Regions from separate parts of the Serratia sp. TSA_105.2 genome, predicted to be linked through region 2. Evidence: riboswitches for the same ligand, from Rfam matches in the RefSeq annotation. Region 2 holds a riboswitch; each other region holds the start of a gene.
What was found. A riboswitch is a leader RNA that binds a small molecule or an ion and turns the genes downstream of it on or off. The one in region 2 is predicted to bind thiamine pyrophosphate.
Positions count from the first base shown of each region.

Region 1: another riboswitch for thiamine pyrophosphate. It lies ahead of thiC (phosphomethylpyrimidine synthase ThiC); the one in region 2 lies ahead of thiB (thiamine ABC transporter substrate binding subunit).
Region 3: another riboswitch for thiamine pyrophosphate. It lies ahead of thiM (hydroxyethylthiazole kinase); the one in region 2 lies ahead of thiB (thiamine ABC transporter substrate binding subunit).

Region 1 is NZ_JBQZFT010000019.1:7,458-9,651, forward strand. It holds gene nudC (NAD(+) diphosphatase) at 1-254, opposite strand, end outside; gene ACUTSC_RS24525 (Rsd/AlgQ family anti-sigma factor) at 356-859, shown strand; TPP riboswitch at 899-1,023, shown strand; gene thiC (phosphomethylpyrimidine synthase ThiC) at 1,138-2,194, shown strand, end outside.
Region 2 is NZ_JBQZFT010000004.1:343,245-345,438, reverse strand. It holds gene sgrR (HTH-type transcriptional regulator SgrR) at 1-582, shown strand, start outside; TPP riboswitch at 620-738, shown strand; gene thiB (thiamine ABC transporter substrate binding subunit) at 796-1,782, shown strand; gene thiP (thiamine/thiamine pyrophosphate ABC transporter permease ThiP) at 1,758-2,194, shown strand, end outside.
Region 3 is NZ_JBQZFT010000013.1:75,544-77,737, reverse strand. It holds gene ACUTSC_RS23215 (methyltransferase) at 1-229, opposite strand, end outside; gene ACUTSC_RS23210 (GNAT family N-acetyltransferase) at 331-756, opposite strand; TPP riboswitch at 898-994, shown strand; gene thiM (hydroxyethylthiazole kinase) at 1,030-1,821, shown strand; gene thiD (bifunctional hydroxymethylpyrimidine kinase/phosphomethylpyrimidine kinase) at 1,821-2,194, shown strand, end outside.

The sequences.
Region 1 (2,194 bases), on a different contig from region 2:
CCGCGCCCGGCAAGCTGGAACAGACCGCGATCCTGATCCAACAGCTGACGCACCGAGCCCATCTCCCGCGGCATCGCCTGGCGCACCAGCCAGACCGGCGCGCCCTCCCATTCACCGATGGTGCGCGCCATGTGGCCCCGCAGCCCAAGAGCGGCGGCAGTCCCCGACGGCAATTCACCGTTCGGTAACCAAAGTTTGCTTTCATGGCTGACAATCCACCAGCCGTTTTCATTGCCCGTTAATGCAAGTTCCATATCGTTGTTGCACAACCTCAGCTTCACTGGCACTCTACGAATCGGCTTTGTTACATTTTAATAACTTACCGGTTACTTTTATTACTTACACGGAGTCAAACATGCTCAACCGTTTGGAAAGGCTGACTCAGCGCGTTGGCGGTAGTAATGAATTAGTTGATCAATGGCTTCAGGCCCGCAAACAGTTGCTGGTTGCCTACTGCACGCTGGTAGGCCTCAAACCGAATAAAGAAAAGCATACGCCGCTGAATGAAAAAGCGCTGGAGAACTTTTGCCACAACCTGGTGGATTACCTCTCCGCAGGGCATTTTCATATCTATGACAGAATTATCAAACAAGTGGAAGGCGCAGCCAGTCCGAAAATGTCGCTGGCGGTGAACATCTACCCCAAGCTGTGGGCCAATACCGAACAGATCATGGCGTTCCACGATCGCTATACCGAAGTGGATATCGATCAGGAGGTTTGTCTGGAATTCCACCAGGCCCTGTCGGATATCGGCGAAACGCTGGCGGCGCGCTTTGCGCTGGAAGATAAGCTGATCCAGCTGGAGGCGGAGGCCGCGCAGCAACCGCTGCCGGACCAGACGCTGGATCCGGCGCGTTAAAATTTTATAGTTTTTTTTCTTATCCCTCCTATACTGGGGGGCATCTTGTCGGAGTGCCTAGCGCCTGATTTGTTCATCGAATCAGCCAGGCTGAGACCGTTAATTCGGGATCCGCGGAACCTGATCGGGTTAATACCCGCGAAGGGAACAAGAGTAATCTATCGCCACAGGCACGGCCTTCCCCTTGCGGGCGCCCTGCCTTATCGGCCACCATCATTACTCCCTCCGAGCTCCAGACAAGCAACTTTCCCAACCCAACACACTGGTAGGAACTTGCTATGTCTAACGTTAATCCACCGCGCGCCCGTAAAGCGCAACGCGAAGCCGCCCAGCAGTTTATCGACACCCTGCAAGGCATGGCTTTCCCGAACTCACGCCGCATCTATCTGCAAGGCTCGCGCAGCGATATCCAGGTGCCGATGCGCGAAATTCAGCTCAGCCCGACCCTGCTCGGCGGCAGCAAAGACAACCCACAGTATGAACCCAACGAGGCGATCCCGGTGTATGACACCGCCGGCCCCTACGGCGATCCGCAGGCCGAGCTCGACGTGCACGCCGGCCTGGCCAAGCTGCGCGCCGGCTGGATCGACGCACGCGGCGATACCGCCACCCTCAGCGGCGCCAGCTCCGGCTTCACCCAACAGCGGCTGGCGGACGAGGGGCTGGATCACCTGCGCTTCGAACATCTGCCGCTGCCGCGCAAGGCGCTGCCGGGCAAGCGCGTGACCCAGCTGCACTATGCCCGCGCCGGTATCGTCACCCCGGAGATGGAGTTCATCGCCATCCGTGAAAACATGGGGCGCGAGCGCATTCGCGGCGAGGTGCTGCGCCACCAGCACCCGGGCCAGAGCTGGGGCGCTAACCTACCGGACAACATCACGCCGGAGTTCGTGCGTCAGGAAGTGGCCGCTGGCCGCGCCATCATTCCCGCCAACATCAACCATCCGGAGGCGGAGCCGATGATCATCGGCCGCAATTTCCTGGTAAAGGTGAACGCCAATATCGGCAACTCGGCGGTCACGTCGTCGATCGAAGAAGAGGTGGAGAAGCTGGTGTGGTCCACCCGCTGGGGCGCGGACACCGTGATGGATCTCTCCACCGGCCGCTATATTCACGAAACCCGCGAGTGGATCCTGCGCAACAGCCCGGTGCCCATCGGCACCGTGCCGATCTACCAGGCACTGGAGAAGGTCAACGGCGTGGCGGAAAACCTCACCTGGGCGATGTTCCGCGATACGCTGCTGGAACAGGCGGAGCAAGGGGTCGACTACTTCACCATCCACGCCGGCGTGCTGCTGCGCTACGTGCCGATGACCGCCAAACGCCTGACCGGCA
Region 2 (2,194 bases):
ATCAACCCCATTTCACTGCTGGGCCACGCAGGGCCGCTCTACCAGCGCTATTGGTCGCCGGCGTACGGCCTGCTGCCGCGCTGGCACCACAACCGCACGCTAGCGCAGCAGCCCAAGCCCGCGGGCCTGACCGAACTGACGATGACCCACTTCAATGAACATTCGGAGTTTCACGCCATTCGCCAGGCGATCGAACCGCTGCTGGCGCAGCACGGTATCCGCCTGATCGTGCAAAGCGTGGATTACGCCACCTGGCACCAGGGCGACGCGCGCAGCGATCTGTGGCTCGGCAGCGCCAACTTCTATCTGCCGCTGGAGTTTTCGCTGTTCGCCACGCTGTACGAACTGCCGCTGATGCAGCATTGCATGAACGAAGATCTGGCGCAGGACGCGGCGCTGTGGCGCGCCAACCGCTTGCCGCTGGCCGAGTTCTGCCAGCGTCTGGTCAGCAACCACCAGTTGCATCCGCTGTTCCACCACTGGCTGCAGCTGCACGGCCAGCGCAGCATGCGCGGCGTGCGGATGAACACCCTCGGCTGGTTCGACTTCAAGTCCGCCTGGTTTGCCCCGCCGGAGGCATAAGCGTCTTTCGCCCGGGTCGGTTAATCTTTACAATAGCGCCGTCTCAACGGGGTGCGGTAAGTCGGGCCGCGTGATAAGCCCGATTTTCCGCTGAGAGCACACCCGTCGAACCTGATCCGGTCAATACCGGCGGAGGGATTTGAGCCCAGCGAACCGGCGACGCCGCCTCGCCCCCTCAGATGCCCTTGCCCCCTTATTTTTCAGGAGTGCAACGTGGTCAAAACATATCTGCCCTGCTTATTGCTGCTGTGTGCCGCGCCGGTGTTCGCCAAGCCGACGCTGACGGTTTACACCTACGATTCCTTCGCCGCCGACTGGGGCCCAGGTCCGGCGGTGAAAAAAGCCTTCGAAGCCGAGTGCGACTGTGAACTGAAGTTCGTCGCGCTGGAAGACGGCGTCTCGCTGCTGAACCGCCTGCGCATGGAAGGCAAGAACAGCGCCGCCGACGTGGTGCTGGGGTTGGACAACAACCTGCTGCAGGCGGCGCAGCAAACCGGCCTGTTCGCGCCGAGCGGCGTCGACACCGCCAAACTGACGGTGCCGGGCGGCTGGCAGGACGCGACCTTCGTGCCTTACGACTACGGGTACTTCGCCTTTGTCTACAACAAAGACAAACTGAAAAACCCGCCGAAAAGCCTGCAGGAGCTGGTCAGCAGCGACCGCAACTGGAAAGTGATCTACGAAGATCCACGCACCAGCACGCCAGGCCTCGGCCTGCTGCTGTGGATGCAGAAAGTGTATGGCGACAAGGCGCCGGCCGCCTGGCAGCAGCTGGCGAAGAAGACCGTCACCGTCACTAAAGGCTGGAGCGAAGCCTACGGCCTGTTCCTGAAGGGCGAAGGCGATCTGGTGCTCAGCTACACCACCTCTCCCGCCTATCACCTGATTGAAGAGAAAAAAGATCTCTACGCCGCCGCCACGTTCAGCGAAGGGCACTACCTGCAGGTGGAAGTGGCGGGCAAGCTGAAGGCCGCCAAACAGCCTGAACTGGCGGAGCGCTTCATGCAGTTCATGGTGACGCCGGCGTTCCAGAACACCATCCCGACCGGCAACTGGATGTACCCGGTGATCAACACCCCACTGCCCGTCGGCTTTGAGCAGATGAACGTACCGCATACCGCGTTGCAATACAGCGCCGAAGAGGTGGCCAAACAACGCAGCGGTTGGATCCGGGCATGGCAAACCGCCGTCAGCCGCTGATCCCCCGCTGGCTCTGGCCGGGGCTGCTGGCCGCCGGCGTGATCCTGCTGGTCGCCGCGCTGGCGATGGGCTCACTGTGGCGTCACGCGCCTGACAGTGACTGGCGCGGCCTGTGGCAGGACAGCTACCTGTGGCACGTGGTGCGCTTCACCTTCTGGCAGGCGCTGCTGTCGGCGCTGATTTCGGTGCTGCCCGCCGTTCTGCTGGCGCGCGCGCTCTATCGCCGCCGTTTCCCCGGCCGGCAGCTGCTGCTGCGACTGTGCGCCATGACGCTGGTGCTGCCGGTGCTGGTGGCGGTGTTCGGCCTGCTCAGCGTCTATGGCCGCCAGGGCTGGCTGGCGACGCTGTGCGGCTGGCTGGGCATCGAGTATGGCTTCTCGCCCTACGGCCTGCAGGGCATTCTGCTGGCGCA
Region 3 (2,194 bases), on a different contig from region 2:
GTTCCACGGCGCTGAAACGCCAGCTGGCGTTGGCGGCGGCCAGCGCCTCAAGTTCACTGCCGGTGCCGCAGCCGGCCAGCAACAGCGTGGCGTCATTCGGCAGCGTCTGCGCGAGCGTCGCCGTCAGCAGCGCCTGGGCAAACTGATAGCCGGGCACCAGGGTCAGAATACGGCGATCGTAGTCCGCCGCTGCGGCATCGGGGAAGCGTGTATCCGTTTGGTGTTGCATAACCTTCCTTGCCAAGTTCATTGAGAGAGACAAGGAAGGGTATGCTTAACTGATAATGAAATCCATTATCATTAATGAGTTCTGTGACGGGAAAGGCGGCGTTAGCGGGCCGGCGAATGCATCAGGTAATAATCTTCCTCGCCGGCGTTGCCGGTAGAGATGATGCGCCAGCCGTGTTTACGGTAGAACGCCAGCGCCTTTTCATTCTTCACCAGGCATTTCAGCGAGCCGGTGGCGGTGAAGGTAGCTTCCGCCGCCTGCAGCAGCGCACTGCCGACGCCGCGCGGCGGCTGATGGGGAGCGACATACAGGTTATGAATGAAGTTGTCTTCGCGGTAGACGGAGACGAATCCCAGCAGCACGCCGCCGTCTTCCGCCACCCAAATCGCTTCGCCCAGCGTCGCGCCGTCGAAATCTTCCAACTGATAGTTTGAGGTATCGCGCCAGCCGAACGCCGCCTTGCGCGACGCCAGGTACAGCGTGCGCAGGAAGGGGCGATCGGTCTCTTGGTAGGGTCTTATCTGCATGGCATCTCCCGGTGGTTTGTGCTCACTATAGCGCATTGCGCGGCGTATGCCCGCCGGGCAATTTATTCGCTTGTTTGTCCGCGCCGTCGCTGGCATGATCCCCTGCAGGGATTAACGCAACGTTGATCACAACCTATTGATTTTCATGACTCGGGGTGCCCTTCTACGTGAAGGCTGAGAAATACCCGTATTACCTGATCTGGATAATGCCAGCGTAGGGAAGTCACGGCCGCCCAGCCGGCGCCGCCTTCTTGAACGCCGGTTGGGAGGAATATGATCGCTCGACCTGATGGACTACCCGGCGCTCGCGCCGCGGCCTGTCTGACCCAATTCCAACAGCGGCCTCCGCTGATCCACTGCCTGACCAACGAAGTGGTGCAATCGCTGACCGCCAACGTGCTATTGGCGCTCGGCGCCTCCCCGGCGATGGTGGTGGAGCCGCAAGAGGCGGCGCAGTTCAGCGAGCTGGCCGACGGCCTGCTGATCAACGTCGGTACCCTCAATGTGCTGCGCGCCGAATCGATGCGGGCGGCGGTGGCCGCCGCCAATCAGGCCGGCAAGCCCTGGACGCTGGATCCGGTGGCGGTCGGCGCGCTCTCCTACCGCACCGCCTTTGCTAAACAGCTGCTGGACGAGAAACCGGCGGCGATACGCGGCAACGCCTCGGAAATCATGGCGCTCAGCGGGTTGCTGGCCAGCGGCCGCGGCGTGGACAGCGGCGACGATTCGCTGGCGGCATTGCCCGCCGCGCGTGAGCTGGCGCAGCGCAGCGGCGCGGTGGTGGCGGTCACCGGCGCGGTGGATTACGTCACCGACGGCCAACGCGATTGGGCGATCGAAGGCGGTTCCCCGCTGATGACGCGGGTGGTGGGTACCGGCTGCGCGCTGTCGGCGGTGGCGGCGGCGTTTTGCGCCCTGCCGGGCGATCGCCTGGACAACGTGGCGACCGCCTGCCGGGTGATGTCCCACTGCGGCGGCCTCGCGGCCAGACAGGCCGGCGGGCCGGGCAGCTTTACGCCGGCGTTCCTCGATGCCCTGTATCAGCTGCGCGGGGAGGATCTGTGATGAAACGCATTAACGCGCTGACCATCGCCGGCACCGATCCCAGCGGTGGCGCCGGCATTCAGGCCGATTTGAAGGCTTTCTCGGCGCTCGGCGCCTACGGCACCTCGGTGATCACCGCGCTGGTGGCGCAGAATACCCGCGGCGTGCAGTCGGTGTATTACATCGATCCGGCGTTCGTCGCCGCGCAGCTGGACTCGGTGTTCAGCGACGTGCGCATCGACAGCGTCAAGATCGGCATGCTGGCCAACGCCGACATCGTGCAGGCGGTGGCCGAACGGCTGCGCCATTACCGGCCGGAGTTCGTGGTGCTGGACACCGTGATGCTGGCGAAAAGCGGCGATCCGCTGCTGGCGCCGGAGGCGGTGGCGTCTAT